Regions from separate parts of the Ruegeria sp. AD6 genome, predicted to be linked through region 2. Evidence: riboswitches for the same ligand, from Rfam matches in the RefSeq annotation. Region 2 holds a riboswitch; each other region holds the start of a gene.

Region 1 (10,779 bases), on a different contig from region 2:
CTTCAGATTGGTCATGTTTTCCTCCGGTTCGGTGTCGGCCCCTTGCAGCTAAGAGACCGTTGGCACTTTGTGCCAGTTTATTGTGCAGGCTCCCCTGCGGCGTATGTCGCGCGCAGCCTCCGCCCCGCATTGCATGGGCACGTCTGGATTCTGCACACGTGCCCACATAATGTTAACGTATGACAGTTCGGTGAATGATTTCTAGCAATATTGACAAATTCCACCAAATCGAAGGACAGGTTGAGCGTGGTTCAGGATCGTGACAAACCCGCCGAAAGGCGCCGCAGGGTCACTGCGCAGGCCGTCGCAGACGCGGCCGGAGTGTCCCGTTCGGCCGTTTCCCGCGCCTTTACGCCCGGCGCGTATCTTGATGAAAATAAAAGAAAAATAATCGAAGATATGGCCGAGCGCATGGGCTATCAGCCCAACGCTTTGGCCGCCGGTCTGAAGGACGGACGCTCGCACCTAGTGGCGGTGTTTGTCGGAAATATGCGCAGCGATTTTGATTCCGAATTTGTCCGCGCTTTGGTCGGCAAACTGAACGCGTTGAACAAATGGCCGATTCTCATCGACGGTGGGGATCAGCGTGCAGAAGACGCGATCGAGCAGGTTTTGCGCTATCCGCTGGATGCTTTGATCCTGCGCGGGGGCAGTATGCCTCAGGCGCTGGTCAAACGATGCAGCAAGCTGGGCGTGCCGATGATTTCTGCCGGGCGCATTGTGCAGGCGCCAGGGGTCGACAACGTGTGCTGCCGCAATGCCGAAGGTACGCGACTTGCGACTGAGGCGTTGATCCGGAAAGGTCGGAAACGGTTTGGATTTCTGGGTGGTGCGCCCAGTTTCTCATCCTCGGCCGAGCGCAGGGCGGGTGTGATCGAGGTTCTGGAACGCGCGGGCCTTGGGCTGGTGGCAGAAGAGACCGGAGATTTCACGGTTGAGACCGGGCGGGACATCGCGCTGACCTTGCTGGGACAGCACAGGCTGGACGCGCTGATCTGCGCCAATGATGCCAGCGCAATCGGGGCACTGACAGCGGCCCGCGAGATGGGTCTGGACGTTCCAAACGAGCTGTCGCTGGTCGGGTTCGACGACATCGAAATGGCCAGATGGCCGATCTTCAACCTGAGCACGGTCAACAACCCGATTGCTGAGGCTGTCGATCAGGTCATTGCGCTGCTGGAATGCAGGCTGGCCGATCCCGCAAAAGCCAGCGAGACGATCATGGTCGATCCCTATTTCGTACCACGCGGCACGCACTAGGCTTAGTCGTTTCGGGCGGATTTGAACAGGTACAGGAAGACGAACAGCGATCCGATGGATGTGGTGACGATGCCGACGGGAAGTTCCTGAGGAGCCAACAACAGGCGCGACAGGATGTCGGACAGGGTCAGCAGGATCGCACCCACGATGGCCGAGGTCACCAGAAGGTTTCGATGCAACGTTCCGGCAATACCGCGCGCGATATGAGGGACCATCAGGCCGACAAAGCCGATGACGCCCGCGACCGAAACAAAGCTTGCAGTGGCCAGAGCAGCAACAAAGAACATGCGAAACCGCAGGCCCTGAACCGGAATACCCAGCGTCGCTGCGGTGAAATCCCCGGTCAGCAGCGCGTCCAGCCAGCGGCTGCGATAGAGCGAATAGCCCAGGATCATCGCAAGCCCGATCAGGACAAGGGGAAAGGTCTCCCACCGCGCGAGGCCAAGACCGCCCAGCATCCAGAAGATCACTGAATGCGCAGCACGACTGTCGCCGGAAAAGATCAGATAGTTGGTGATGGCAGAAAACAGGAACGAGACCGCAAGCCCGGCAAGGATCAGCTTTTCGGGCGCGCTTGTGCGCAGGCCCTGAACCAGCGCGAGAACGATGCCTGACGCGATCAGACCGCCACAGAAGGCGGCAAGCGGCAGGGTCCAGAAACCAAGCACGTCCCCGGTTACCGTGATGACCAGAACCGCCCCGGCGGCGGCGCCCGAGGACAGGCCAAACAGGAAGGGGTCGGCCAGATCGTTGCGTGTGGTGGTTTGCAGCACCACGCCGACCACACCCAATCCGGCACCGATGACGGCCGCGAACAAGGCGCGGGGCAGGCGCAGGTCAAATACGATCCGGTGCAGGGGCGACATCTCGCCTTCGGTCAAGCCGGTGCCCAGCATGATCGCTGTGCCTACGTCTGCGACAGGAATGGATGTCGTGCCATAGACAACGGACAGCAGCAAAAGGGCGGTCAGAATGACCGCCCCCAGCAGGACCGCCCGGCCCGTTTGAGCCATGTCAGTTCAGCCCCGGATGCATGGCCGAAACCATCTTTTCGATGGCGTCTATGTTTGCCGGTCCCGGTGTCAGCTCTTCATAGCGCAAACCGATCCAGCGTTCGTTCTTGACGGCATCAGTCAGGGACATGGCCGGATGCTCTTGCAGGAACTTGAACGTGTCCTCGGCGCCGTTTCCGGTCTGATAGTCTAGCAGGACCAGAAATTCGGGGTTTGCGGCGGCCACTGCTTCCCATGAGGTGCGGCCCCAGCTGGTGTCCATGTCGTGGGTGACGCTGACACCGCCTGCGGCCTCGATCATGGCGTCGGGAATGGCGAATTTACCGGCGGTAAAGGGCGCATCGGCGGGACCGTCCAGCAGGAAGACGCGGGGTTTCGGCAGGTCTGCGGTTTTGGATTCGATGGCCGCCAGCTGGTCTTTCCAGCCCGAAACCAACGCTTCGGCCTTGTCTTCCACATGCATCACCTTGCCCAGACGCAGCACGTCATCGAACAGAAGGTCCATGCTGGCTTCGGGGCGGTCCTTGTTCAGGTGAACGCAGCTTTCGGTCAGGACCATGGTTTTGATGCCAAAGGGTTCCAGCGTGTCGGGGGTGACTTCGCCACCCGGCTGCATGCCGTAATACCAACCGGCAAAGAACATATCCGGCTCGACCGCGACCAGATTTTCGACGGTGGGGTATTTGGGCGCCAGTTCCGGGATGTCACCGCGTTTTGCATCGAAATCCGGGCTGGTCTTGTACCAGCCGGTAATGCCGGTCAGGCCGACAATCTTGTCCTGCAAACCCAGCGCAAAGGCCATGTCGGTCATGTTCATGTCGTGCACGACAATCCGCTCGGGCGTGCCGTCGAACACCAGTGGTTCTCCGCAATTGTCGACGGTCACTTCATGTGCCGCCGCACCACTCGCGAGGCCCGAAACAAGGACTACGGACCAGAATTTCTGCATCATCAAATTCTCCTGTTAAGATGACAGCTTTCGTTTTCGGATATCCAGCGCCGGGATCACGCGCCCTTCGTGCTGGAAACACAGGTAGTCAACGCCAAACGTATCGCGCACACGCTCGGGTGTTAGAACTTCGGGAACCGGGCCGAAGCCGGTCATGCGGGTTGCCTTCATCAAAGCGACATGGGTGGCGAATTCGGGGATCATGACCAGATCGTGCACGATCATCACAACCGTCACGCCCAGTTCGGCCACCAGCGACAGCATGTGGCCCTTGGCGTCGGGGTCGAGGTGGTTTGTCGGCTCGTCCAGAAACAGCAGCGATGGCCTTTGCGCCAGGGCCCGTGCGATATGCGCCCGCTGACGTTCGCCGCCGGACAGACGTTGCATCGGTTTATCGGCCAGCGGGACCAGTTCGGCGATCTGAAGCACCCGCTCCAGATCGACCTTATGATCCTCGGCGGACCGGTCGGCCTGAATCGGGATCTGCCCAAGGGCCACATAGTCGCGCAGTTTCAACCTGCCGTCAGGCAGTTCCTGCTGCCCGACCACGGCGATGGTGCGTGCCCGTTCCGGGGCAGACAATTGGCGCAGGCTTTGCCCCTTGATCGTCACATCACCAAGGGCCAGACGTTCGAGGCCGCAAAGCAGGTTCAACAGCGTGGTTTTCCCGGCCCCGTTCGGCCCGGCAATGGCCAGGATCGACCCCTCGTCCAACGAGAAGTTGACATCCTGTAGCAACACATCCCCATTCAGGGCGTAGTATTCGAGCCCCTTGGCAACTAGAAAACTCATATCTCGCCCTTTGTCGAAAGGCGCGGCAGACGGGCCAGAGTTTTGTAAAGCAGGTCAGGGGGCCGGTCGGTTGCGCTGGTCCAGCCGTCGTTGCTGTCGCGGAACTGACGGGCGAAGGCGGCAATCGCGTCCAGATCGGCGGGGCTTTGGATATCGCCGAACAGATACTGCGCCTTGCCTTCGGCTTGCAGCCCAACGGTCATGGGGCGTTCGCACCCTGCCATGCAGGCAATCAACCGGGTCGCAAACTCCGGTGGTAGGGTTGCGTCCAAACTGGCCTTGGCTGCCTTGGCTTCGATTTCACCCTGACAGGTCGAACAGATCAGGACGAAGTGGTCAGCTTGGGATGACATGGCTGTCCCCGCTGCGGAAACCGCGCGAAAAGAAGACGCCACGCCCGCAGGCGAAAAATTGAGCCATCAAATCCTCCTTCCAGGACGCCCCGCCCCGGGTTGGTTGCACAGGTGATGGCAGGTCTCCTGACTTGCGGGTCGTGGCTTGGCCAACCTTCCCGACCTGTTCAGGCCAGTGGTGATTTGGCGTCGCTCTGCGCTTACAGTTGCGGGGGCAGTCACGGATTTGGCCGCAGGGCCGCACCGTATTCCCATTTTCATCCCGCAGGCATCGCTACGGGAACCATCGCTGGTCAGCTAGTCTGTCGCGGATTTAATTGTCAAGCGTTCTGGCCGAGATTTTGGCGACGCGGACTGAGTGTTTAGTAGTCCGCAACCAGCAAAAATTCCGGCGCTGCGTCCTCTTCAATGGTCGCGAACCGGGGGATCGGTTGCTCGAACACATTGTCCGTGTGGTCGTCATTGACGGTTGAGACTTCACCGATCAGACAATCGTCACGCTCGGCCCAGAAGGCATGCCAGATACCGGGCATCAGGGTAACGCTTTCGCCGGGTTTCAAGCGCAGCAATTCGCCGGGCGTGATGGTCACGTCGCAGCCATCGCTGGGCACAACAACCGGATTGTCGCGATCAATGCCGCCTTCGGGGTCTGAGGCGTAGATCTCCATCACCAGATCACCGCCACCCCGGTTGATGATGTCCTCGGCCTTGATGATATGGCGGTGCATCGGAGACAATTGTTTGTCGCGCGAAATCAGCAGTTTCTCGGCATAGAGCATACCGCGACCCTGGTTCAGATCATTCACGTCGCCATTGCGCAGGGTGAACAGGAACAGGCCCAGCTCATCAAACTTGCCCTGACCGTAATCGGTAATGTCCCAGCCCAACCCTCGGGCGCGGATCGTGTCGGCCTTTGCGCTGCGCATCTGATCAGGGGACCAGTCGGCGAAGGGCGGCAGGACCGCGCCGAAGGATTTGATGAAGGCCTGCGCCTCGGTCTTGATGTCGTTGATGTCGGATCGTTTCATGTCGGTTCCCTCGTGGGATCAAAGCTCATGCGCCCAGGGCGGATTTGCCCCGGCGCGGGATACGGTGACGGCGGCGACATCGGCGCCCAGGGACAAAGCCGCGCGCAGGCTATCAGGTGTCAAGGCGCGCAGGCCCTCTTTGCTCAGGTGCCCGGCGCGGTGGAGTTCGGCCAAAACGCCCGCGTTGAACGTATCGCCGGCGCCCACAGTATCGATAACCTGCACCGGTTTGACCGCCACCGAGGTCTCGGACCCGTCCGCCAGATAGCCTGTCGCCCCCTGACTGCCGCGTGTCACAATCACCACGGACGGCCCGGCCTTCAGCAACAAGGGCACCTTCTCGGCATGGGTTTCCGGCCCGGGAATGATCCAATCCAGATCCTCGTCCGAAACCTTAACGATATCGGCCTGAGCGATCATGCGATTCAGGCGGGTGCGATAGCGGGTCTGGTCCTTGATGAATCCCGGCCGGATATTTGGGTCCAGCATCACCGCGCGGTCGCCGCCATGACGGTCGAGCAGCGCGGCATAGGCATCGGCACAGGGTTCACAGGCCAGACTGATCCCCCCCAGATACAGGGTCGAGGTCGCCAGCAATTGCTGCGGCACATCCTCGGGCTGCAACATTCGCCCCGCCGTGTTTTCATCAACAAAATTGTACGAGGCATGCCCATCCACCAGCTTCACAAAAGCCAAAGTGGTCGGGCGGTCGCTGACAATCACATGCGAGGTGTCCACATGGCTTGCCTTCAGCGTGTCCGCCAATTGCGCGCCAAACATATCCGAGGACAGGCCCGTCAGCATCCCCACCGGCGCGCCCAAGCGCCCCAGCGCGATGGCCGTGTTGAAAATTGCGCCGCCGGAATGGGGCACATAGCCCTGCGCGCCCGAATTGGTCGGTTCGGCGATCATGTCGATCAGGGCTTCGCCACAACACAGGATCATCCCGCGGTCCTTCTTTGGAAATGGTCACACGGTTTTACCGCATGAGCGCATTTTTGCAGAAGTTGTTAGCGCCAACAATGCCAAATTCGACCTGTTCCGAGATATAAAGGTTCATCCCTTGCCGCAAATCGCTGAATCGCCCGCCGTGATTGAAGGCGTCCAGAAAGCGCTCGCCAAACAGCCAGCGGTTCTTCTCTGCCACGCCGCCCACCAGGAACACGCCGCCCCGAGGGATCAAGGTGACGGCCAGATCACCCAGCAGAGCGCCCAGATGGGTCGTGAACATCTCTGCCGCTTTGATGGCATGGGCATCCGATCCGATGCGGGCGTCGTGAAGGATATCCTTTGCCGGACGGTGCGCTGGGTCAGTCTGACCGGCGGCCAGTGCGATGGATTGATAGAGGACAGGCAGACCCGTTCCGCTCAGGAACATTTCAGCTTCAAGCGTCAGGCTATCGCCAAAGAAACAGTCCGGCGTGATGTGGCGGGCAGCTTCGAAAATATCAACCTCGTCCCGGTGGCGCGGGGATACACCGACATGACCGCCTTCGCCCGAGGCTGTGTGGTAATGTCCTTCCGAATACAACAGCGCCCCGACGCCCAGACCGGTCCCGGGGCCGACGACCAGACGGGTGCCGGTCGGCGGTGTAGGGTCGCCCTGCAGCACGGCCACATCGGCTTTCGTTGCCTCGGCCACGGACCATGCTGCAGCGGTGAAGTCGTTGATCACATAGGTATGCCGCGCACCTGTGGCCTTGGCCAGCTCGGCCTCGGACAGGTCCAGATGGGCGTTTGTCAGTTGAATGACGCCATCCCGAACCGGGCCTGCACCTGCGGCGACAACGGCCTGAGGGTCGGTGCCGATGTCATCGCGCAGGCTGTGGAACGCGTCAAGCAGATCGGGTAGGGTGCCGGTCGGATGCTTGCGCAGATCCGTCAGCTCTCCGTTTGTGATGACCCCAAGCCGGGTGTTGGTGCCGCCGATATCTGCCACCAGGTTCCAATGCGCGTGCACGGCACCTGCCGGTTGTGCCAGGGGCACCGCAACGGGTTCACCCTGCGCCAGCGCCGATTTCAGCGCGTTAAACGAGGCTTTGGGTCTGCGCTCCAGCGTGTCGAAATCCACATCGACCAGCCCGAACCGCTTTTCATAGCCGAACGCCCATTCGTAATTGTCCAGCAGGGACCAGATGAAATAGCCCTTGACCGGAACGCCCTGTTCCAGCGCAGTCTGCACCGCCGTAAGATGCTGATTCAAATACCCTATCCGGTCGTCATCCTGCTGCCGCTCGGGGCTGGCCATGCCGTTTTCGGTGACATAGATCGGCAGATCCCCGGTGTAATCCCGCGCAGTGCGGGTCAGAAAACGAGAAAGGGCCGTCGGCTCGATCTCCCACCCCATCTGCGTTTTTGGCAGCGGGCCGGGCATCTCTTTCAGGCTGGGCCATGCGGCGTCGGACGGGGCGATCAGCTTGCGGGTGTAATAGTTCAGCCCACACCAATCGACTGGCGTTCCGATGATTTCGAAATCGTCCTGCCAACCGGTTGGCAAGTGCTTTTCCAACCCGTCCAGCACATTCTGCGGGTAGGCTTTCTTGAAGACGCCACCCAGAAAGAACCGGTTGTAAATCCCATCATAAAGATCGGCGGCCTCGCGCGCCTTTGGGCTGCTGTCGGCGGGTTCGGCCCATTCCAGATTGAACACCGCACCCAGATTGTTCATGCCCAGCCCCCGCATGGCCTGAATGGCGCGCCCATGGGCCAGCAGAACATGGTGCATGGCGCGCGCGGCTGCACGAATGTCGCGCATGCCGGGGGCGTGGTGCCCTTCGAAATGGCTCAACCAGCTCACGCACCAGGGTTCGTTGATCGGGGCGACACTGTGCATGCGGTCGCCGATGCGGCCCATGATGACCTCGGTGAAATCGGCGAACCACCCGGCAATATCGCGGTTGCGCCAGCCGCCGAGGTCGGCCAGGGCCGAGGGCAGTTCCCAATGATAAAGCGTGGCGCAGGGGCGAATGCCGCGATCCAGCAGCTCATCGGTCAGCCGGTCGTAGTAGTCCAGCCCGGCCTGATTGACCTGACCGCGCCCCTCGGGCATGACCCGCGCCCAACTTGTTGAAAAGCGATAGCAATCAAACCCGGCCTCGCGCACCAGATCGAAATCCTGCGGGAACCGGTTCAGGTGATCGCAGGCCAGATCGCCGTTTTCGCAGCGCACGACATTGCCGGGCGAGGCGGCGAAGGTGTCCCAATGGGTCTGGCCAGCGCCGCCCTTCGCGTGGCCTTCAATCTGATAGGCCGAAGTTGCCACACCAAAGAGAAAATCCTTGGGGAAATCAGCGCGGGTGTATTTCATTTTGTTACCTGCTTGGCACCGGGCCGGTTGATCTGCCTACGACCAGTTCCGCCTCGAGCAATTTGGTTTTGGTCGGATCGTTCGGGGACTTGATGCGCTCGATCAGCATGTCGGCGGCCAGTTCCCCCGCCTGACGCACGGATGAGCGTGTGGCTGTGAAAATGGGCACGTCCTGCCCGTTCTTGAGGTAGGACAGGTCGTCATCATGGGCAATAACGGACACATCGCGGCCCATCTGCAAGCCAGCCTCCTCCAAAGCGCGGCGCACACCGATGGCCGAGATCATGGAGGAGGTCAGGATTGCGGTGGGTGGATTGTCCAGCGCCAGCATGGCGCGGGTTTCGTGATGGCCGTAAACTTCGGTCATTTCGGCGCTGCGCATCAGGTCGGGGTCCGGCACCAGCCCGGCCTGGGCCAGCGTCGCAAGATAGCCGTCGCGGCGGCGATGTGCGAAATCCATATCCTCAAGCCCGTTGATCAGCGCGATGCGGTCGTGGCCCAGATCCAGCAGAAACCGGGTCGCGCGCTGAAACGAACTTTTGTTGTTCACGTCGATCCAGTCATAAGGCAGGTCCACCCCAGTTGAACGTCCGTGCACGATAAACGGCACGGACATGCGGCTGAGCACTGAAATCCGATGCTCGTTCACCTTGGGACCTTGCAGCACGACCCCGTCCACCGCGCCGCGTTGAAACAGACTGCGATAAGCTTCTTCGATCGAGGTGTCGTCGGCGTTTGTGAACATCATGTCATAGCCATGCTCGGCATATTTCTTTGCAGCACCGGCGACGAAATCCCCAAAAATCGGGTTCACCATTTCATGCTGGGATGAGCTGGGGATCACATGCCCGATCACCATGGACTTGCCCGTCGCCAGCCCTTTGGCCCGGCTGTTCGGTCGGTATCCATGTTTCTGCGCAGCGGCCTGAACCCGAACCCTCGTATCCTCGCTCACCTCCGGATAGCCGTTCAGCGCGCGGCTGACGGTTGTCTGTGAAAGACCCAGGATTTCCGAGAGCTGTTTCAGGTTCATGAGCAGTTCAAAGCGCCTTCAAATGAGGTGTTAAACTTGTTTTGTGGCCAAATCGACCATTCGTCAACCTGTATTCCGTCAATTCGAACTCTGCCAACCATAGTGCAGTGTCAGAAACAGATTATTGACAGAGACTGAATGTTAGCGGATAAAGTTCCGCATCCAAAGCGCTTTGAAAAACGAATCTCAGAAGCGCGTTGTTGTCTTGGGAGGATTATTGATGAAACACTCGCTATATGCAGGCGCGGCGGTGCTCGCCCTGATGGCCGGGTCCGTGCATGCCGAAGGTGAAATGATTCATGCTGTCGGCGATGGAAACTTTGATTGGGACGGGTTGCAGGCTTTTGCCGATGCTCATGACCTGACCGGTCAGGACCTGACGATTTTCGGGCCATGGCTGGCGGGTGAGGGCGATTCTTTCGAGAACCTCGTGGCCTATTTCATCGATGCAACCGGCGCCAATGCCAGCTATGTCGGGTCGGATTCGCTGGAACAGCAGATCCTGATTGACGCTGCCGCCGGGTCGGCCCCCAACCTGACTGTCTTTCCGCAGCCCGGCCTTGCCGCCAACATGGCAAAGAACGGGTATCTGACACCTCTGGCCGAGGGTTCGGCGGATTGGATCAAAGAGAATTTTGCCGCCGGGCAGTCCTGGGTTGATCTTGGGACATTCGAGAATGCCGAAGGTGAAGACGAGTTCTACGGCTTCTTCTTCAATGTGAACGTGAAATCCCTGGTCTGGTACATCCCCGAGAATTTTGAGGATTTCGGTTACGAAGTGCCCCAGACCATGGAAGAGTTCAAAGCACTGATGGACCAGATGGTCGAAGATGGCGAAACGCCGCTTTGCGTTGGTCTGGCGTCTGGTGGTGCCACTGGCTGGCCCGCGACCGACTGGGTCGAGGATCTGATGCTGCGCACCCAGCCGCCCGAGGTTTATGACCAGTGGGTTTCGAACGAAATGAAGTTCGACGATCCGCGCGTGATCGCCGCGATCGAGGAATATGGCAGCTTCACCCGCAATGACGACTACGTCGTGGGTGA
Region 2 (10,779 bases):
GACCTACGAGACCTGCACCCAGCTTGGCATCCCGCTTTGGGGCGGGCTAAGCCAGTTGTTCCGGGCCGGGCAACCCATCGACCCGCCGGACAAGCGGTGTCAGGAGGTTGATGCCGGTCTGGCTCTGTTGGCGAAAACCGGCAGTCAGACAGGTTCGGGTATGGGGTTTGCGATCATGGCTGACACGCGGCTGGCCAATGATGACCCGGATACAGCGCTGGCGATTGTTGACACCGGGCTGCAAATGTCGGGGATGTTGAACCAGCCGGTCTGGAACCCGGACCTGATGCGGTTGAAAGCACAGGTGCTGGCTGTTCTGGACCGACAAGATGAGGCCGAGGCGCTGCTGCGCACCGCAATTGACGAAGCCGGGGCTGCCGGATCGGTTTCGCTGGCTCTGCGCTGTGCGCGGGTGCTGTCTGATATGCTAACCGGCACCGCGCGCGAAGCCGAAGGCGCGCAGTTGGTTGCCGATTGGGCCGGTCGGCTGGAGCCCGGCGCAGCCGCTTCAGACCCGGCCTGACGACACTGAATTTTAACCAGAGGACCATTTCATGACAGACCATATCGTTTTCTGCTCGGGCCCGATGTTCAGCGTCGGTGATCTTTGGGAGCAATATAACATCGCCGCCGTGCTCGAGGCCGGAGGGTTCGGAACCTATCTCGCCCCGCGCGACGGCGTCGAGATCGCCAAGATGATGGATATGTTGCAGGACCCTGAGGTCTGGTCGCAAAAGGGCCAGGAGATGCTGTATATCATCCTCAAGGTCGGCTACGCGCAGGATATCTACCAATTGCTCGGGCGCTGTTCGAGCCTTGTGTTCAACATGGATGGCCGGGTGCCAGATGGCGGCAGTATTGTCGAGGTGACAACAGCCTACGCCGCTGGAATGCCCCTTGTGATCTACAAGACGACACCGGTGACGCTGTTTGGTGGGGTCGATAACCCGATGATTCAGGGGCTTTCGACCAATTGGGACTATGTGCATGACACCGCATCCATCGTGCCCGCCCTGCTCAAACGGATCGAAGCTCAGTCGCAGAACGGCTATGTCTACACCCCGCCCCCGAATGTCAGCCTTGTGATGGAGGTTGGGGCGATGACCGCAGACCCCAGTTCCGACCTTCACAAGCGGCTCGACGCGATTTCGAATGCGCCCAACGAGAAGGCCGCGTTGGAAGCGGGTGAGGAACTGATCGACTGGGCAAAAAGCAACAAGGCTTATCAGGCGGCGTTTGGCGCGTCGGCACCCACGTAAGCCCTGTTGGATTGTTGGGGTTGAAACGAATTCAGTGGCACTCGCATTGATTTCGACACCTCGCTCCTGGATCTCTTCCAACACACGCTGATAGCGCCAAGCTGCATCGCGGGCCGCCCTTCAAACGGGCATGCTGAATGGTCGGTGCGCGTGGTCTTGCAAACCGCGCCCATCTGTATACCATTGGATACAATTGATCCTATGACATCGGGCCTGAAATTTGTCCGTCCAAGCCACATCCCCAAGCCGCCCCGTAAGGCGGGCCATCACCTTCGGCCTTGCCGTGCTGGGAACGGTCGTGTTCTGGATACTGGGCCTGCCCCTGCCCTTTCTGTTCGGCCCCATGACCACCTGCCTGATTGCGGCACTGGCGCATGCGCCGATGGAGGGGTTCGGGCAAATCTCGGTCGCGGCGCGTACCATCCTGGGCGTGGCGGTGGGGGCTTCGATCACGCCTGATCTGTTTGGCCAACTGCCGAAAATGGCAGCGTCAATTGCTCTGATCCCGCCCTTCATCCTATTGATCGCTTTGGTCGGGGTGCCGTTCTTTCGCAAGGTCTGGGGCTTTGACGACAAAACGGCCTTTTACGCCGCGATGCCCGGCGGGTTGCAGGACATGATCATCTTCGGCACCGAGGCCGGTGCCAATCCGCGCGCCCTGTCCCTGATCCATGGCACGCGCGTGCTGATCATCGTGACGCTCGCCCCGTTGTTCCTGACCCTGTTCTACGACGCTGACCTGACCAACCCCATTGGCGAACCCGCCCGCGACCTGCCCTTGCACGAACTGGCGCTGATGGTCGTCGCCGCCATTGTCGGCTGGAAAGGCGGTGAGCGGATCGGCCTGTTCGGAGCGTCCATTCTGGGCCCGATGATCCTGACTGCGGCCTTGTCACTGGGCGATTTCATCCACACCCGCCCACCGCGCGAGGCGATCCTTGTCGCGCAATTCTTTATCGGCTGCACCATCGGCGTAAAATTTATCGGTGTCACATGGGTCGAGCTGCGCAAAGTTGTGGCGGCGGGCTGCGCCTATGTTGTTGTGTTGGCCATACTTGCGGCGGCCTTCACGGCCCTTGTGACCACGTTGGGGTTCGGGCAACCGATTGAGGCCTTCCTAGCCTATGCCCCCGGCGGGCAGGCTGAAATGACGGTCTTGGCCATCGTCTCGGGCGCGGATCTCGGGTTTGTCATTACCCACCACCTGACACGGATCGTTCTGGTGATCATCGGCGCGCCCATCGCGGCCAGTCTTCTGGTGCGCTGGTCCCGCTCTCGGGATTAGAGGGGTTTCGCAGTTTGATTTGGATTCAATTCCTTCCGGGTTGCAATCCGACGCTGCGTGCTTTGCTGGCACCAGTAGACAGGGCTCTGGCCTTATGAGACTGTGCAGCCGATGGTGTCCGACGCTCTGAGTCGGCTGAAAAGGGAATGCGGTGCGGGCAAACGCCCAAGGCCGCAACTGCCCCCGCAACTGTAAGCGGCGAGCGACCCCCGACAGACCACTGGATGACCCCGCTTGGGTTGTCCGGGAAGGACGGGGACAGCGATGAACCGCAAGTCAGGAGACCTGCCATCTCAGGCGCATATGTGCCGCAGTCACCTTAACTCGGGCGGGGTGCCCGTGGACGGAGCGACAAGAGATGGACCGCACTGGCCAGACATCACTGTTGATGCCCCCACAGGCCGCCCAAAAGCGCGGAGGGCGTCGTTATGCTTGACCTGACCATTTCCCAACTGGATACCGGCCACGTGCCACCGCAGCGCGCGCAAGAACTGGGGCAGATGGGCTATATGCAATGGCTGGGCGGCCTGCCCGGTTCGGCAAACTACCATGCGCAGGCACGGATTGCTTTGGCCAAGGCCAAACCGTTTGCCGAGACTTCACCCGCCATCGCTGTGTTCTGCGACTTGCTGGCCCGATCCATGCAGATGCCCCTGGAACCATTGTTCCTGGCCCTGCCCGCAAAACAGCGCCGAGGGGGCCATCGCGCGCGCCGCGCCGCCTTGTAACCTCATGCGGGCAATTCAGCTTGTGCCATCGCCCGCATTTTGGACGATTTTGGCCGGGCAATGCTTTGGCTGCTTATTGGTGACTCGGTTGGATTTGCGCGCCGAACAAGACACATTATGATGCAAGCTCATAATTTTGTCGAATAACAATCATTTCACCTCATAATGCCAACGCGCTATACCTTCGGCCAACACAGCCGATTGGATACCGCGAATGCTTGACTTTACCTTGCCCGACACACCCGCGCTCGCGACGCTGCGCGCATTGGCTGCCCAGCGCATCCTGATCCTTGACGGGGCCATGGGCACAATGATCCAGACGCTGAACATGACCGAAGAGGATTTTACCGCCAACGGTCACATCCATGGCCCCGGCTGTCGGCATCACTATCACCCGGATCATCCGCAACAGGGCAACAACGACCTGTTGGTGCTGACCCAGCCGCAGGCGGTTGAGGATATACAGTATGAATTCGCAATGGCCGGGGCGGACATCCTTGAAACCAACACTTTTTCCTCAACAACCATCGCGCAGGCCGATTACGGGCTGGAGGCTGCGGTGCATGATCTGAACGTCGCAGGCGCGCAGGTGGCGCGGCGCGCGGCGGACCGGGCCACGGCTGAGGACGGCAAACCCCGGTTTGTGGCCGGGGCTGTGGGGCCGACGAACCGGACGGCCTCGATCAGCCCGGATGTGAACGATCCCGGATACCGCGCCGTCAGTTTTGATGATCTGCGCATAGCCTATGGCCAGCAGATCGACGGGCTGATCGAAGGAGGCTCTGACCTGATCCTGATCGAGACGATCTTTGACACGCTGAACGCCAAGGCGGCGATTTTTGCGGCTTTCGAGAGCTTCGCCAAGGCCGGACGTCGCCTGCCGCTGATGATCTCGGGCACGATCACCGATGCCTCGGGCCGGACGCTTTCTGGCCAGACGCCCACCGCCTTCTGGCACTCGGTCGCCCATGCGCGCCCTTTCACCGTCGGGCTGAACTGCGCCCTTGGCGCTGCATCCATGCGCCCGCATATGGCCGAGATTTCGGGCGTGGCTACCGCCCTGACCTGCGCCTACCCCAATGCGGGCCTGCCGAATGAGTTCGGACAGTATGACGAAACCCCGGACCAGACCGCCGCTCAGGTCGAAGAGTTTGCCCGCGATGGCATCGTCAACGTGGTCGGCGGTTGCTGCGGCACCACACCCGACCATATTCGCGCGATTGCCGAAGCGGTTGCCCCTTTTGCCCCCAGAAAGGTACCAGCATGACCCGTCACCTGCGCCTCTCAGGGCTGGAGCCTTTTCTCCTGACGCCCGACATCCCCTTTGTGAATGTGGGTGAGCGGACCAACGTCACCGGCTCGGCCCGGTTTCGCAAGCTGATCGTGAACCGCGACTATGCCGCCGCGCTGGACGTTGCGCGGGATCAGGTGGAAAACGGCGCTCAGATCATCGACATCAACATGGATGAAGGGCTGATCGACAGCAAACAGGCGATGGTCGAATACCTGAACCTTGTCGCGTCCGAGCCCGATATCGCCCGCGTGCCAATCATGATCGACAGCTCGAAGTGGGAGGTGATCGAGGCCGGGCTGCAATGCGTGCAGGGAAAGCCTGTGGTGAACTCGATCAGCCTGAAAGAGGGCGAAGAGGCGTTTCGCCATCACGCGGGTCTGTGTCTGGCCTATGGGGCTGCTTTGGTGGTCATGGCCTTTGACGAGGCCGGTCAGGCCGACACCTTCGAGCGCAAGACCGAGATTTGCGCCCGCGCTTATCGCATTCTGGTCGAGGATATGGGGTTCCCACCCGAAGACATCATCTTTGACCCCAACATCTTTGCCGTCGCCACGGGAATCGAGGAACACGACAATTACGGCGTCGATTTCATCGAGGCGACCCGCTGGATAAGTCAGAACCTGCCCCATGCACATGTCTCGGGCGGGGTGTCGAACCTGTCTTTCAGCTTTCGTGGCAATGAACCGGTGCGCGAGGCGATGCATGCGGTGTTCCTGTACCATGCCATTCAGGCCGGGATGGATATGGGCATCGTCAATGCGGGCCAACTAGCGGTCTATGACCAGATCGATCCCGACCTGCGCGAAGCATGCGAGGATGTGGTCCTGAACCGCCAGCCGAAATCCGGCGGCAGCGCGACCGAGAACCTGCTGGACATCGCCGAACGTTTCCGTGGCGACAAGCGCGAAGAGAAGGTCCGGGACCTTGCCTGGCGCGACTGGCCGGTCGAGAAACGGCTGGAGCATGCGCTGGTCAACGGCATCACCGAGTTCATCGAAGAAGACACCGAGGCCGCGCGCGTCAATGCCGAACGTCCCTTGCACGTTATCGAAGGCCCTTTGATGGCCGGGATGAACGTCGTGGGGGATTTGTTTGGTGCAGGCAAGATGTTCCTGCCGCAGGTGGTGAAATCGGCCCGTGTGATGAAACAGGCCGTGGCCGTTTTGTTGCCCTACATGGAGGAAGAAAAGCGCCGGAATGGCGGCGAGGGTCGGCAATCTGCCGGCAAGGTGCTGATGGCGACCGTGAAGGGGGACGTGCACGATATAGGAAAGAACATCGTCGGCGTTGTCCTGGCCTGCAACAACTACGAGATTTTGGATCTCGGCGTCATGGTCCCGCCACAGAAGATCCTGCAAGTCGCGCGCGAGGAAAACGTGGACATTATCGGCCTGTCAGGACTGATCACACCGTCGCTGGACGAGATGGCGCATCTGGCCTCGGAGATGGAGCGCGAAGCGTTCGATATTCCGCTGCTGATCGGCGGCGCAACCACGTCGCGGGTGCACACAGCGGTCAAGATCGCGCCGCGTTACACGCATGGGCAGGCGGTCTATGTCACCGATGCCAGCCGCGCTGTCGGGGTTGTCGGCGCATTGCTGAGCCCGACGCAGAAGCCCGATTATGTCGCCGGGATTCAGGCCGAATATGCGGATGTGGCCGACAAGCACGAGCGCGGCGAACGCGCCAAGAACCGCCTGCTTTTGGCCAAGGCGCGGGCGAATGCGCTGAAGCTGGATTGGGATGATTACGAGCCCATTGCTCCGTCCTTCACCGGCGCGCGCGTGCTGCCCGATTGGGATCTGGCCGAAATTGCGCGCTATATCGACTGGACGCCCTTCTTCCAGACCTGGGAAATGCGCGGTGTCTATCCCGGAATTCTTGAAGATGAAAAACAGGGCGCGGCGGCGCGGGCGCTTTTTGCCGATGCGCAGGCAATGCTGGAACAGATTATCGCAGAGCGCTGGTTCACACCCCGAGGGGTTGTTGGATTCTGGCCTGCCAACGCGGTCGGCGATGACATCCGGCTGTATACCGGCCCGGATCGCGCTGAAACTCTGGCCGCCCTGCACACGCTGCGCCAGCAGACCGTAAAACGCGGTGATCGACCGAATGTCGCGTTGTCGGATTTTGTCGCCCCGGAAGGCCATAGTGCGGACCATGTCGGCGGGTTTGTCGTCACGGCGGGACCGGAGGACTCTGACATTGCCGAGCGGCTGGACAAGGTCAACGACAATTACGGCGCGATCCTCGTCAAGGCTCTGGCCGATCGGATCGCCGAAGCCATGGCCGAGATGCTGCATGAAAGGGTCCGGCGTGAATTTTGGGGTTACGCTAAGGGTGAAGACTTCGACCCGCAGGCCCTGATCAGCGAACCTTATGCCGGTATCCGCCCCGCGCCGGGCTATCCGGCCCAGCCCGATCACACCGAAAAACGCACGCTGTTCAGCCTGCTGGACGCCGAGGCCGCGACCGGCGTGACGCTGACCGAAAGCATGGCGATGTGGCCCGGCTCATCTGTCTCCGGGCTCTATATCGGGCACCCGGACAGCTATTATTTTGGTGTTGGCAAAGTGGAACGCGATCAGGTCGAGGACTACGCCCAGAGAAAACGGATGACCGTGGAAGAGGCCGAACGCTGGCTGGCCCCGGTGCTCAACTACGTCCCGGCCAAGGCATCGCGCAAGGAAGCCGCGTAAGGCGACAAGTTGTCAGTCAATCGCCGGGCTACGAGGTCAGCAAACCCGACAGTTTGCGCGCGCCGTCCTGCAGCAAGGCAAGAAATTGCTTCAAACTGTTCAGATCATGGCGCTGCGTCGGCGCATGAACGGACAGAGTGGCGGCCAGCCTGTTGTTCTTGTCTATCACCGGGACCGCAATGGCCGTCATACCGGGCATGAACTCCTCATCATCTGTCGAAAACCCGTTCTGCGCGACGCGGGTTATTTCGGCCCGCAAGGCCTGGGGCTTCGTTATCGTGCGATCGGTATTCGGGCTGAGATTACCTGCGGAAAGAAACCCATCCAGAGTGCTCGGGCGCAGGGTCGACAAATACATCTTGCCACTGGCGGTGCAGTGAAACGGGACTTGTGTTCCGATCGGCAATTGAATTCTCAGCGGCCATTTCGTCTCGACCCGGTCCAGATAGATCATACCCTCGCGATCCGGGATCGCCAGATTGCAGGTTTCGCCGATTTCATCCGCGACGCCGCGAATAATGGCCAAACGGGCCGTGCGAAGATGTTCGGACGACACTGTATTCAGCGACAGCTGCCGCAAGCGCGGACCGGGACCATAAGACCGACCATCCAGATCACGCTGAAGAAACCCTTCAGCCTCGGCTGTTTGCAGCAGGCGATGTATCGTGGGCTTTGCCAGACCCAATGCGTCGATCAGGTCCGAGGGTTTGACGGCGACCCCGCGCCGTGCCACCTCTTCCAGGATCAGCAGCAGGCGCAGGTTCGTGGGAATCTGGGTGTCTTTGTCTTTTGTGTCCGCTTCGGTCATCCCGCAACAGTCTAGTTATTTGGCAGCAGGATCAAGGCCAGATCGGGCACCAGCGAAACCAGAATCCAGACCGACAGCAGTGCCACCAGATAGGGAACCGTATAGCGCAGAAGCCGGAAATAGGGCACGCCGGTCACGCCCGACGCCACATACAGGTTCAACCCGTACGGAGGCGTAATGAACCCGATGGACGCGCCGACTAGAAAGATCACCGAGAAGTGGATCGGATCGATACCCACCGATGCCGCAATCGGCGCAAGGATTGGCGCAAGGATGATGGTCACCGGCAGGCTTTCCAGCACCATGCCCGAGAAGAAGACAATCACCATCGAGGTAAACAGAACTGCATGGTAGCCACCCATCGAGGTCACGAAGTTCCCGATGGTTTCCTGTGCCCCCAGCAGAGACAGGATTTGCTGCATCACCACTGAAATTGCGATCAACGGCGCAAGGATACCTGTGATCTGGGCCGAGCGGATCACAATTGACGGGATTTCCGGGATCGTGAAGCCTTCGACCACGAACATTTCGGCAAAAGTCTTCTCGGTGGGTGGAATGTCATTCCGCGCGCCCATGATCCGGTTGATTGGATAGCTGACCAGCCCGGCAATGACACAAAAGCCCACGGTCACGCCCGCCGCCTCGGTCGGAGAGAATTTGCCCGTATAGATGCCCCACAACACAAGCCCGATGGCGAAGAAGCCGAGCCATGCACCAAACGCGGTTTTCAGCACGCGGTTCAGTTGCAGCGGGATCAGGTGGCCCCAGCCATTCATGCGGCAGATGATCCAGCAGGCAAACTGCATGCCAAAGACCATCAGCGCGCCGGGCAGGATACCGGCCACGAACAGCTCAGAGATCGGCAGGTTCATCAGGAACCCGTAGACGATGAAGATAATCGACGGAGGGATGATGATCCCCACCGTCCCGCCCGCCGCAGCGGTTGCCGCGCTGAACCGTTCGTCATAGCCGCCCTTGACCATCTCGGGGTGCAGCATCGAGCCGATGGTTGCTGTCGTCGCCGAGTTCGACCCCGAGATCGCCGCGAACAGCCCGCAAGCCCCCAGCGAGGCCATCGCCAGCCCGCCGCGTATCCAGCCCAGACAGGCATAGGCAAAATCGCTGAGCCTGCGCGCAATGCCTGACTTGTTGATCAGGTCTCCGGTCAGGATAAACAGAGGCATTGCCAGAAGGGCGAACCCCTTGTTGAAGACGTTCAGCAGTTCGGCCCCCATATTGTCCAGCGTCAGGCCAAGGACAAATGAACAGCCGATGACCCAATAGCCGATGACCAGCAGCACCGGCACACCCAGCATGAACAGGAAGGTGACCCCAAGCGAGATCAGTGTGACCATGGTTCCATCTGTCATCAGTCTGCTCCGATCACGGCCTGCTTGATCAGCGGCTCGCCTGTTTTCCAGTTGCGCAGATCGTCGGCGAGGTTCTGAAACACCCGCCCGACCATCAGAAAGAACGACAGCGGCGCGGCCAGAAGGAACCACCACTGCATGATGTTGTCGGTGCCCAACACGATCTGGAAATTCGAGGCTGACAGGGCCACCAACCGCGTTGTGGTCACGATGACGATCACCGCAAAGATGAACCACAGGACTGCATCCAGGATCAGACAGGCCAGTTGCCCTCCGCGCGGCATGGCCGTGCGAAACTCGCTAAAGCTCAGATGCGTGCGCAGGCGGACGTTGTAGGAGGCTCCGAACCAGGCCATCACCATAAACAGCAGCGGAGGGATCGTGGTCGACCACGGCTCTTGATCGTTGAACACGAACCTGTCGATCACACCCCAAAAGATGATCAGGGCAATCGCGAGGTAGGAATAGACCATCACAGACCGTTCGAAATGACGTTCGACAAAGGGAACTGCCCGATAGATCAGCATGATCACGAACCCGCCGATGGCCGAGGCGACCGCACCCAAAACCCAAGCCGCGTCGGATTCCAGTGCGGATTGAATCTCGAACGAATCCTGGCTGAGAAAAGCGCTGAAAATCGCGCCGATATCTGCCCAAAACGACATGTACCCCGTCCTCCCAGTCGGTGTGTTTTTTGGAACCGGCCCGCGTGGGGCCGGTTCGCATCAGCTTATCAGGCCTGGCCCATCCACCAGCGGCGCGGCTCGACATTCTCGGGCAGCATATCTGCCGGGATCTCACGCGCGATGTCATAGATTTCCTGATAGGTGTCGATGCCACCCGCCCATTTGTTCAGACGCTCACGCCACTGCGCCCACGGCTCGGGGTTGAAGTTGGGGGCACACATCTCTTCGGCCAGTTTGATCTGGTCATCAGGCAGGAAGGCCGCGCGCACGCCGTTTTCGGCAAAGATCGTATTGGGCAGTTGCGGGTCCGAGAAGCCAACGGTGTTCAACAGCGCCGCCTCGTTTGCGCCCTGAATCAGTGCCTGAGTGAAGTACGAGGACTCCATCACGGCATCCTGCAACTCACCGCCCAGACTGTCGAAGACCTTGGCCGACATCGAGGTATGCTCGGTCCCGCAGAAGAACTTCAGGTTCACCGACTGCGATACCACTGGTGCCATGTTGGCATAAGCCACAGCCGAGGCCCATGTTTCGGCCCCATCGATCAGACCGGTTTTCAGCGCGTCCAGCGTTTCTTCCCACGCCACCGGAACCGGGTTCAGGTTCAAGAGCTGCATGGCGATCCGGCCCAATTGAGTGCCCGTCACGCG
Region 3 (10,779 bases), on a different contig from region 2:
GTATTCAGCGCGCTTGTCGCAATGCCGCTCAAATCGCTCCTGAAGCGCTCCAACTGAGAATTCATCAAGGCGGTGTGTTCCTGCCTGATCACATCCAGATCCGCGTTCAATTTCTCGCTCAGCCGGGTCGGCTTGCCAGTTTTCATTGAAAATCTCTCCTTTCAGCCGCCAGCGTTCGCCTGTCTCTGGGTCTTCGGCGGTAATGTAGTTTTTGCCGGCGCGGGGAATATCGAACCCTGCATCTGTCAGAGCATCGACCATGCTCGCGCGGTCGGTGATTGTGCCAACGCTGATCTGGTCGAGAACCCAGTCGTGGAGTTCCTCACGTCCCTGCGCGCGGCTCGGGGCCTCAGCTGTCACCTGTACCTCTTGGGCGTGCTCCAGATCCAACGGATCTGCCCAGCCATGGGTCTTGTTCATCAGATCGCGCAGACTGTCATAGGCATCCTGATAGCCCGGCGGCGCGATATTGAGGCTGTTGCCAGTGGTCAGCTCCAGCCGGGGGGTACAGAAATGCAGCTCGACCCGATCTTCGTGGGTATGGCGGACCCAGAGCATGTCATATTGCTCAGGGTCCATTCCTGCGAAAGCCAATTCTTCAAAGGCATCCATGACTTCGGTCTGCTGGGCCTCGGTGGGAGCATCGCCATGGGCGAAACTGACAACACCCGCGCGGTAGGTCCATTGGTTGCGGCTGGCGTCAATCAGCGCCTCGGTGCGATCAGGATTGCCGCGTAACACCTCCGGCAACGGGTTGCGCATGACTGTCTGCGGCTGGCCATCGGAATCACGGATCAAGTCACGGTTGGCATCATAGACCAGCACCTCATCCGCGATCAGATAGCCGACAGGGCCAGCTCCCGCGCCTTTGCCGTTGGGAAAGAACTTGATCAGCATTCCCGCACCTCATCAAGGATCTGGGCAAGCTGACGTTCGATCACCACGAGCTGACACGCAAGGGCCAGCGTATCGAGGTCGATCCGCCCAGCGAGCAAGGCGCGGTTCGTAGCACGAGCGATCTGGTTGAGGTTGCCACCGATGCGGCCGACCGCCAGCGTCAAGGCCGGATCAACGCGTGGCATGGTCTTTCGACGACGCGCCTCAGTCAGGCCAAGCGCCTCACGCAAGAGAGTTGCAGCAGGTACGCCAGCCGCCTCAGCCTTCGCGCGTAACCCAGCCTTTTCGGCGGTGCTGCACCGAAAGACAAATGTATCGGTCAGAGCTGCTTTGGCGTGGGGCTTGCCCCCGCCGGTGGGGTTCGAAGGGGAGGCTTGCCACCCCTCGCAAGGTCCCATGTCAGAAGCATCAGCGTATGACATGGGTCGCCTTGCTCTTTGCACTGAAAACGGTTCTGTTTTACCCATCAGCCAAGCCCTGCTGCCTGAATCTGCAACGGCGTCACCAGTTTAGCGGCCAAAAGCGCCGTGATCTGGCTGGGCGAAATGTGCCGACAAAGCGGACTGCGATCTGTGATCCAAACCGCCAGCCCTTTCAGCGCCTCGGCCTCTTTGGCTTTAGCGTCCTCTCGCTGGATCTGGGCTTCTTGAACATACCTCTGCCAACGAACAGAGTTGAACCAGTTATCCGAAAAACAAACCTTGGAACGGGTGAACCCCGCGCTTTCACTGGCATAGGCCTGAACCGCCTCAATCAGGTCGCCAGCAGCAACATCATTCGTCAGGATCTCCCGAATCGCCAGCAAGCAATCCGTTTTCCGGCGAATGCGATCTTCGGGATATGTCGCCAAGATTTTCTCAGCTTCATTATCCGTTTCCACCTCTCGCGAAGGATATGGATTTATATTTGGTTTATATCTGTTCTTACATGATTTGCCCTCAGGGGCAGACGGCTTGCCCTCTCGGGCAAATGTATCATTTTCCCATTTGGTCTTCTCGATCTGCCCATTTGGGCAAATGCAATCGCCCAACGCATACCAGCACGTTCGATCATAACGGTCATCGCTAAAATTTCCCTTCAGGATCAGCTTTGATGTAAGCAGCTTATCCAGCGCTGTGCGGATCTGCTTTTCGGTCAAGTAAGGAAACAGCTCGGCAAATGCAGAGATTGAGTTGTAGGTCCAATAGCGCCCATCCCGAAGATTGCGCCGGTTGGCTTGGTTCTTCTCGATCCAGAAGGTGATGTTCTGGAAAATCACAGCCGCGTTTAGCCCTACCAACGCGGCAATGTCAGGATCAAAACTATGGCGGCTCATCGAGCGCCCCAAACCGGCGTCAGAACCGCAGGAAAACCCCCTGTTTCACCGGTATCATGTTCACTGATAGTTCCAGCTTTGTCTTGATACTTTTTTCGATCTAAATTATTGTTTAATAACGATAAAGTATTGGATTGCAAATCCGTGTACACCGGTTCGATTCCGGTACTCGCCTCCACTTCCTTCAATACCTCCACCTCGCGACGCAAAGACGAAAGCGCGCCTCTCTTAGGAATCGCGCCCCGCCGGGATAACCTCATAACCCGGTTCTTCAGGTTCATCGTCCTGCATTTCAGGTGGAAAGCCGGGCGCGCGGATGTCGAGGCCGGTGGCGTCTTCCAGGCGTTTGATGATGTTGGGCGACAGTTCGCGTTCGCCGTAGCGTGCGATGCCGTCCTCGAAGATCTTGATCATGATCGGGTTGATCTCAAGTGGGACACCCGCGCGGTCGGCGACGTCCTGAAACAGGCCGATATCCTTTTTGACAAGGTCCATTGTGAAGGAAATATCCCGCGAACCGTTCAGGATGACCTGGCTTTCGGTCTCATGCACAAACGACGTACCGGACGAGATTTTGATCGCCTCATAGGTCGTGTTCAGGTCCATCCCGGCGGCTTTGGCGGTCACCAGCGCTTCGGCGCAGGTGATCAGGTTGGCGGTTGCCAGATAGTTGGTCAGAACTTTCAGAACCGAGGCCGAGCCCAGATCGCCCGTATGCAACACCCGACGGCCCATCGTTGTCAGGAAGGGCAGGATTCGCTCAAAGGTATCCCGGTCGCAACCCGCGAAGATCGAGATATTGCCGGTTGCCGCCCGGTGGCATCCGCCGGAAACCGGGCAATCAACCGCCGCCCCGCCCCGCTCGATGACCAAGGCACCCAGCCGCTTGGCCTCGGCCTCGTCGGTGGTGGACATCTCCATCCAGATTTTGCCGGGGCCGACCTCGGGCAACATCTCCTGCATGACAGCGTCCGAGGCGGCAGGCGATGGCAAGCAGGTGATCACCGCGTCGCAATCGCGCATCAGCTGGGCCGGGCTTTCGGCGGCCCTTGCGCCCTTTTCGACGAATTCTGCCACCAGGTCTGCATTGAGGTCATGGACCGTCAGGTCGATCCCGTTGCGCAGCAACGAGCCCGAGAGTTTTCCGCCCACATTTCCAAGTCCGATGAACCCAACTTTCATTATTCGCGTCTCCCTGCGTGATTTCCGGTATGCGACCATGTCGCGGGCACCGCGTCATGCCGCCCAGCGACGCTGGCAGGTCGCTTTTCATCCTAGCCACGCGATGGTGGTCGCATCGCGCTTGACAACCTGCCCGCACGTGCCGCATGTCCCTGTCGTTGGTGTCGGCGACAGCCGATGAAAAGGGAATGCGTCAACGGGTTATCCGCCAAACGCAGCCGCCCCCGCGACCGTGACCGGAGAGGGTGCCCAATGCCACTGGCTGCAAAGCCGGGAAGGCGGGACATCCGACAGAGGAGCCAGACGAACCGGGCCTCTGACATCCGCAAGCCGGGAGACCTGCCAGCACCCGAAGTTGAAACCGGGCGGGGTGTTCCGGTGTCGGGTCCATGTGCATCGCGTGGCCCGCATGAAACCCCGTCCCCCGCGAAGAGGATTTGGGGGGATGAGAGACATGACCGAGACTGCGCCGGTCGAGCTGCTGGTCTGCACCACCTGCCGCCGTGGGCTGCCCATCGAGGATGATGATCAGCGCCCTGGCACATTGCTGCACAAAGCGCTGGAACAGGCGGATCTGCCCGAGGGCGTCACGCTGAAAGCCGTAGAATGCCTGTCGAACTGCGATCAGGGCTGTTCCATCGTGCTGCGCGGCGGGCCGGATCGCTGGACCTTTGTCTATGAGAACCTCAATGAGACCGACCATGTCGAAACCATCGTCGACGGTGTCACCAAATACCTCGCGACCGAGGACGGTCTGGTCAAATGGCGCGAGCGCACCGAACATTTCCGCAAAAACTGTGCGGCCCGTATTCCCCCGATTGGAGCCCTGAAATGAGCAATCTCGAAAAACTCCCCGTCACTGTGATCACCGGCTTTCTGGGTTCGGGCAAAACGACGCTGGTCAAGCATCTGATGCAGAACCCGCAGGGCAAGCGTCTGGCCGTGGTGGTCAACGAATTTGGCGATGTGGGCGTCGATGGCGACATCCTGAAATCCTGCGCGATCCCGGATTGCCCGGCGGAAAACATCATGGAACTGGCCAATGGCTGCATATGCTGCACCGTGGCTGATGATTTCATCCCCACCATTGAGGCGCTGATGGCGCTGGAGCCGCGCCCCGATCACATCCTGATCGAAACCTCAGGCCTCGCCCTGCCGAAACCGCTGCTCAAGGCGTTCGACTGGCCCGATATCCGGTCGAAAATCACCGTGGATGGCGTGATCGCTCTGGCCGATGCCGAGGCTGTCGCCGCCGGTCGCTTCGCGCCGAATGTCGAAGCTGTGGATGCGCAGCGTCTGGCCGATGACTCGATCGACCACGAAACGCCCCTGTCCGAGGTGTTCGAGGATCAGATTTCCTGCGCCGACATCATCCTGCTGACCAAACCCGATCTGGCCGGTCCCGAAGGTGTGGCGAAAGCCAAAGAAATCATCGCGGCCGAAGCCCCGCGCCCTCTGCCCGTGGTTGAAGTGGCCGAAGGTGCCGTGGACGTGCGCGTCGTGCTGGGCCTTGAGGCCGCCGCCGAGGATGACATGGACGCTCGACCGTCGCATCACGACGGCCACCACGACCACGAGCATGACGATTTCGAAAGCATCATCGTCGAACTGCCGGAACAGACCGAACCCGCCGATCTGGTTGCCAAGATCGAACGTCTGGCGAATGAGCTGAACATCCTGCGCGTCAAAGGTTATGCCGCCGTTCAGGGCAAGCCCATGCGTCTGCTGGTGCAGGCCGTTGGCGCGCGCGTGCGTCACCAATATGACCGCCCATGGGAGCCCGGCGAGGACCGCCGCTCGCGCCTTGTGGTGATTGCCGAGCATGACGACATCAAAGAGGCCGCGATCCGCGATATCCTCGTGGGTGTGACCGAGGCCGCCGAGTAAGCCATGCACGTCGTCTTCCGCGAAAGCCACGGGTTAGAGGAAACCGAGACCCCGACCGATCTGGGCCAGAGTCCGGCGGATCTGGTGGTGCTGTCGTTTTCGGACAGTGACCTTGGCGCTTTTGCGGCGGGCTGGCATCGCGGTGGCGGCCCCGAGGGGCGGATGCCGACGATGCGGCTGGCGAACCTGACGGCGCTCAAGCACCCTCTGTCGGTCGATACCTATGTGGAACAGACGCTGGAGGGCGCAAAGGGCATACTGATCCGCCTGATCGGCGGTGTGCCCTACTGGTCCTATGGCTTGCAACAGGTTCTGGCGCTGGCGCAGGCCAAAGGGATCGCGCTGGCAGTGCTGCCTGCGGACGGGCGCGAGGATACGCGGCTGGATGACTATTCCACCCTGCCCGTCTCGACCCTGCGGCGGCTGGCGCATCTGTGCGACACCGGCGGAGAGGTCGCGGCACAAGCCGCCCTGGCGCAGATGGCGCTGGCAGCCGGGCTTTATGCCGGGCCGGTGATGGGGGCCAAGACGTTGCCGGAATGCGGTGCGTGGTGCCCGGATCGTGGCGTGATCCCGGTGGATACGGCGTTTTCGGGCGGTGCGAAACGCATCCTCGTCACCTTCTACCGCGCCTACCTGACCTCAGCCGACACCGCTCCTGTCGCGGCTCTGATCCGCAGCCTCCGAGCCCGCGGATTCGAGGCGGTGGGCCTGTTCGCCCCCTCTCTGAAAGCCCCCGTCGCGACAGATTGGCTGCGCCAACAGGTCGTGGCACTGGCCCCGTCAGCGATCATCAACGCCACCTCCTTCTCGGGCAAAGGCGCGTCGGGCACCTCGCCTCTGGACGCCGCCAACGTGCCGGTATTTCAGGTCGCGCTGGCCACCTCGCGCCGCAAGGCATGGGCCGAGGCGGAACGCGGGCTATCCCCCGCCGACCTCGCCATGCATGTGGTACTGCCCGAAGTGGACGGGCGGATTTCAGCGGGCATCGCCTCGTTCAAGGAACCGGGCAAGCGCGACCCGCATCTGGAATATTCCCGCTTCGCCCACCGGGCAGAACCCGAACGGATCGAAGCGATCATCGACCGTGTATCCGGCTGGCTGGCCCTGCACGACAAACCCAAGGCCGATCAGACGCCTGCGCTGGTGCTGTCCACCTATCCCGGCAAGGACTGGCAGATGGCCCATGCGGTTGGCCTCGACGCGCTGGCCTCGGCAGAGGCTATCTTGGATGATCTACAAACACAGGGATACAGCACTGAGGATCGCGACCAGCCCGAGGGTGGGCGCAATCGCGCCCGCCCTGGGGGGCGGGTCGGGCGCGATCCGGGGTTGCCGCCCCGGGAAACAGGTGAAGACCTCGCATCCGAACTGCCAGACGCCCGGATTTCATGGCCGCTGACGGACTACCTGACCGCTCTGGCCGAATTGCCCGAGACCCTGTGCACCGCTCTGCAAACCGTCTGGGGCAAGCCCGAGGATGACCCGGCCTGCGCCGATGGAGCCTTCCATTTCACCGCCCTGCGACGCGGCAAGGCCCTGATCGCACTGCAACCCGAACGCGGCACGCCCGAATTGCGCGATGACGATTACCACGACCTCTCGCGCACCCCGCGCCACGGCTATGTTGCGTTTTACCTGTGGCTGCGCCAAGGGCTGGGCGCGGATGCGCTGATCCATATCGGCGCGCATGGCACACTGGAATGGCTGCCCGGCAAATCGGTCGCCCTGTCCGCCGCCTGCTGGCCCGAGGCGCTGATCCGCGATCTGCCGGTGATCTACCCGTTCATCGTCAACGACCCCGGCGAGGCCGCACAGGCCAAGCGCCGGATCGGAGCCGTCACGCTGGGCCATATCCCGCCCGCGCTCAAGGAAAGCGGCACGCCGGATCGGATGGTGCGGCTGGAATCGCTGCTGGACGAGTTCTCGAACGCTGACGGTCTGGACCCCAAGCGCCGCGACCGACTGCAAGAGGATATCCGGGACGAGGCGCAGGCGATTGGGCTCGAAAGCGACCTCGGCCTGGATCAGGCCACCTGCACCGCCGAGGCGATCACCCGCATCGACCGCTTTGTCTGCGACATCAAGGAAAGCCAGTTCGGCGACGGGTTGCATATCTTTGGCCGGGTGCCCGACGTGAGCGGCAATTTCGACCCGGCACCCTCGGCCCATGCCGAACGTGCGGCCCTGCTGGACGCGCTGGCGGGCAAACGGATCGAGGCTGGCCCTTCGGGTTCCCCTTATCGCGGTCGGTCGGATGTGCTGCCAACGGGGCGGAACCTCTACACCACCGATCCACGGTCTGTGCCCACCCGCGCCGCCTATACCCAAGGGGTCAAACTGGCCGAGGAACTGGTGCGGAGGCATTTGCAGGAAGAGGGCGATTATCCCAAGGGGCTGATCGTCGACCTCTGGGGCTCGGCCGCCATGCGCACCGCCGGGGAAGAATTCGCCATGGCGCTGCACCTGCTGGGCGTCAAGCCGGTCTGGGACAAGGGGTCCGAGCGCGTCTCAGGCATCGAAGTTCTGCCGATCACCGACCTCAGCCGCCCGCGTCTGGATGTCACCCTGCGCGTCTCGGGACTTTTCCGCGACGTGTTCCCGACGCTCTCTGCGCTTTACGGTCAAGCGGTGCGGGCCTTATCCGAACGGGATGAGGCACCGGACTGGAACCCCTATGCCGGGCAGGCCCCGGCTGCGCGCGTGTTCGGCCCCGCGCCGGGCAGCTATGGCGTGAACATGACGCAACTGTCTGAAATTTATACGGATGAGGCCCGCACGCAGGCGGGTGAAGCATGGTTGCAGGCCAGTTCCTATGCGCTGGAAGGCGAGCATATCGCGCAGGACGTCGATGGGATCACGCAGCGCGTCGCCAATGCCGACAGCTTTGTCCACCTGCAGGACCTGACCGAGACCGACCTGCTGCTGGCCAACGATTACGCCACGCACGAGGCCGGGTTTGCAGCGGCCAAAAAGGTGACCGGCGGCGAGGCGCAGCTGTACCATCTGGACAATACCAACCCGGACAATCCCCGCGCGCGCACCCTGCCCGAAGAGATCAGCCGCGTTGTCCATGCCCGCGCCGCCAACCCTGCTTGGATCGCCGGAATGCAGCGGCACGGGTTCCGGGGCGCTGCCGAGATCGCGGCGACATTGGATCACATGGCGTCCTTCGCGCATCTGTCGGGCACGGTCGCGCCGCATCTGTTCGATCTGTATCACGACGCAACGCTGGGCGATCCGCAGGTCGATGCCTTTCTGGCCGAGGCCAACCCGCAGGCCCATGAGGCCATGCAGGACCGGTTCCGCGCGCTGTTGGAGACCGGGCTGTGGAACACCCGCCGGAACTCGATCCGCGCCGATCTGGAGGGGCTGGGATGAGCGCCCCCGTCATACAGGGCTGGTGCCCCGGCGCACACCGCCCGATGATGTCGGGCGACGGTCTGGTGGTGCGGGTACGACCCCGACTGGCGCGTCTGACGGTCGATCAGGCGCTGGGTCTGTGCGACCTTGCAGATCGGTTTGGAAATGGCACCATCGACCTGACCAACCGCGCCAATCTGCAACTGCGGGGGGTGGAGGATTATGACCACCAGCCGCTGCTCAAGGAACTTGCGGCGCTGGACCTGCTGGATGCCGAACCTGGCATCGAGGTGCGGCGCAACATTCTGGTCACGCCGCTGTACCAGGCGGGCGATTTGACCGCGCGCCTGACGCAGGAACTGATTGACCGGCTGGCGGAACTGCCTGCCCTGCCCGCAAAGTTCGGCTTTGCCATCGACACCGGGCCCGCGCGCCTGCTGAGCGCGGATTCAGCGGATATTCGTCTGGAAACCGGCGTTGACGATCTGATCCTGCGCGCCGACGGCTGCGAGACCGGGCGGCCTGTGGCCGAGGCCGACGCCATTGACCATGTCATCGCTTTGGCACGGTGGTTTGCAGGAACATATACGCCCGAGACGCGCCGCATGGCACGGGTCACCGACGCTTTGCCGCAGGAATGGCAGGGACATGCACCCGGCCCGGTCGGTAAAAAACTGCGCCCCGGCCCTTGTGAACTTGGTGCGTTGTATGGTGCCGCTTTTGGGTCGCTGCCTGCCCGCAAGCTTTATGATCTGATTGACGACAGCGGCGCAACCGCCCTGCGTGTCACCCCGTGGCGGCTGATCCTGCTGGAAGGCGGGGCGGCGATACCTGCCCCGGACTTCGTCACCGATGGCACCGACCCGCTGATGAGCACCGACGCCTGCCCCGGCGCGCCATTCTGCCCGCAGGCGCAAGTGGAAACCCGCGACATCGCCCGCGCCCTGGCCGCGCGCGTTCCCGGCAGCCTGCATGTCTCGGGCTGCGCCAAGGGATGTGCCCGCATGGGCCCCGCCGACGTCACTTTGGTCGGCAACAACGGACGATTTGATCTTGTCAAACGGGGCCGCGCAGGGGATGAGCCCTGTCAGCGCGGGCTCAGCCCCGAAACACTTTTGACCATGGACCTGACCTGATGCCCTATGAATACGAAACCGACGGCGCAGCGATCTACAAAGAGAGCTTTGCCACCATCCGGTCCGAGGCCGATCTGGCCCGGTTCGACGCCGACGAGGAGCAGGTCGCCGTCCGCATGATCCACGCCGCAGGCATGGTCGGACTGGAAGAGTTCGTGCATTTCTCACCCGGTTTCGTGACCGCCGCCCGCACCGCGCTGGAAAATGGCGCGCCGATCCTGTGCGACGCGCGGATGGTCAGCGAAGGTGTGACCCGCTTTCGCCTGCCCGCCGACAATGAGGTGATCTGCACCCTGCATGACGACCGCGTGCGCCCGCTGGCGGCTGAGATGAGCAACACACGCTCCGCCGCCGCGCTGGAACTGTGGCGGCCGCATCTGGAGGGTTCTCTGGTCGCCATCGGCAACGCGCCCACGGCGCTGTTCCACCTGCTGAACATGCTGGAAGACCCCGACTGCCCGCGCCCCGCCGCCATCATCGGCTGCCCGGTGGGTTTTGTCGGCGCAATGGAATCCAAGGACGCGCTGTGGGAGGCGCAGCCGGTGCCGTCCTGCATAGTAAAGGGCCGTCTGGGCGGCAGCGCGATCACTGTGGCCGCTATCAACGCCATCGCGAGCCGCGCCGAATGAGCGCGGGTAAAATCTATGGCGTGGGCCTCGGCCCTGGCGACCCGGATCTGATGAGCGTCCGGGCCGACCGGCTGCTGCGCAATGCCCGCCACGTGGCGTTTTTCCGCAAGCCGGGCCGCAGCGGTCAGGCGCGCAAGATCGTCAACGGCATGATCCCCGGAGACGTGGTGGAATTCCCGATGGAATACCCCGTCACCACGGAAATTCCCGTGACAGACCCGCGCTACAACGAATTGCTCGCCGCTTTCTACGAAGACTGCGCACGACATCTGAAAACGCTGGCCGACAAAGGCGAGGACGTTGTTGTTCTGTGTGAGGGTGATCCGTTCTTCTACGGGTCATTCATGCATCTTTACAGCCGCTTACGCGA

Evidence for each region. A riboswitch is a leader RNA that binds a small molecule or an ion and turns the genes downstream of it on or off. The one in region 2 is predicted to bind cobalamin.
Region 1: linked by a shared signal. The riboswitch ahead of ACR0KJ_RS11045 (DUF1636 family protein) and the one ahead of ACR0KJ_RS08070 (hypothetical protein) in region 2 are both predicted to bind cobalamin.
Region 3: linked by a shared signal. The riboswitch ahead of ACR0KJ_RS06605 (DUF1636 family protein) and the one ahead of ACR0KJ_RS08070 (hypothetical protein) in region 2 are both predicted to bind cobalamin.

The regions. Positions count from the first base shown of each region.
Region 1 is NZ_JBQFZQ010000004.1:162,066-172,844, forward strand. It holds gene ACR0KJ_RS11020 (extracellular solute-binding protein) at 1-15, opposite strand, end outside; gene ACR0KJ_RS11025 (LacI family DNA-binding transcriptional regulator) at 247-1,260, shown strand; gene ACR0KJ_RS11030 (iron ABC transporter permease) at 1,263-2,273, opposite strand; gene ACR0KJ_RS11035 (ABC transporter substrate-binding protein) at 2,275-3,225, opposite strand; gene ACR0KJ_RS11040 (ABC transporter ATP-binding protein) at 3,238-4,014, opposite strand; gene ACR0KJ_RS11045 (DUF1636 family protein) at 4,011-4,367, opposite strand; cobalamin riboswitch at 4,467-4,670, opposite strand; gene ACR0KJ_RS11050 (D-lyxose/D-mannose family sugar isomerase) at 4,730-5,395, opposite strand; gene ACR0KJ_RS11055 (carbohydrate kinase family protein) at 5,414-6,340, opposite strand; gene ACR0KJ_RS11060 (glucokinase) at 6,375-7,382, opposite strand; partial or broken gene ACR0KJ_RS11065 (GH1 family beta-glucosidase) at 7,401-8,702, opposite strand; gene ACR0KJ_RS11070 (LacI family DNA-binding transcriptional regulator) at 8,707-9,735, opposite strand; gene ACR0KJ_RS11075 (ABC transporter substrate-binding protein) at 9,956-10,779, shown strand, end outside.
Region 2 is NZ_JBQFZQ010000002.1:231,932-242,710, forward strand. It holds gene ACR0KJ_RS08055 (ATP-binding protein) at 1-523, shown strand, start outside; gene ACR0KJ_RS08060 (hypothetical protein) at 555-1,259, shown strand; gene ACR0KJ_RS08065 (AbrB family transcriptional regulator) at 1,480-2,544, shown strand; cobalamin riboswitch at 2,640-2,851, shown strand; gene ACR0KJ_RS08070 (hypothetical protein) at 2,973-3,272, shown strand; gene ACR0KJ_RS08075 (homocysteine S-methyltransferase family protein) at 3,487-4,539, shown strand; gene metH (methionine synthase) at 4,536-7,265, shown strand; gene ACR0KJ_RS08085 (IclR family transcriptional regulator) at 7,294-8,073, opposite strand; gene ACR0KJ_RS08090 (TRAP transporter large permease) at 8,085-9,443, opposite strand; gene ACR0KJ_RS08095 (TRAP transporter small permease) at 9,443-10,108, opposite strand; gene ACR0KJ_RS08100 (TRAP transporter substrate-binding protein) at 10,177-10,779, opposite strand, start outside.
Region 3 is NZ_JBQFZQ010000001.1:1,338,901-1,349,679, forward strand. It holds gene ACR0KJ_RS06585 (relaxase/mobilization nuclease domain-containing protein) at 1-897, opposite strand, end outside; gene ACR0KJ_RS06590 (plasmid mobilization protein) at 891-1,319, opposite strand; gene ACR0KJ_RS06595 (hypothetical protein) at 1,364-2,212, opposite strand; gene ACR0KJ_RS06600 (NAD(P)-dependent oxidoreductase) at 2,441-3,433, opposite strand; cobalamin riboswitch at 3,537-3,755, shown strand; gene ACR0KJ_RS06605 (DUF1636 family protein) at 3,849-4,229, shown strand; gene cobW (cobalamin biosynthesis protein CobW) at 4,226-5,281, shown strand; gene cobN (cobaltochelatase subunit CobN) at 5,285-8,662, shown strand; gene ACR0KJ_RS06620 (cobalamin biosynthesis protein CobG) at 8,659-9,780, shown strand; gene ACR0KJ_RS06625 (precorrin-8X methylmutase) at 9,780-10,409, shown strand; gene ACR0KJ_RS06630 (precorrin-2 C(20)-methyltransferase) at 10,406-10,779, shown strand, end outside.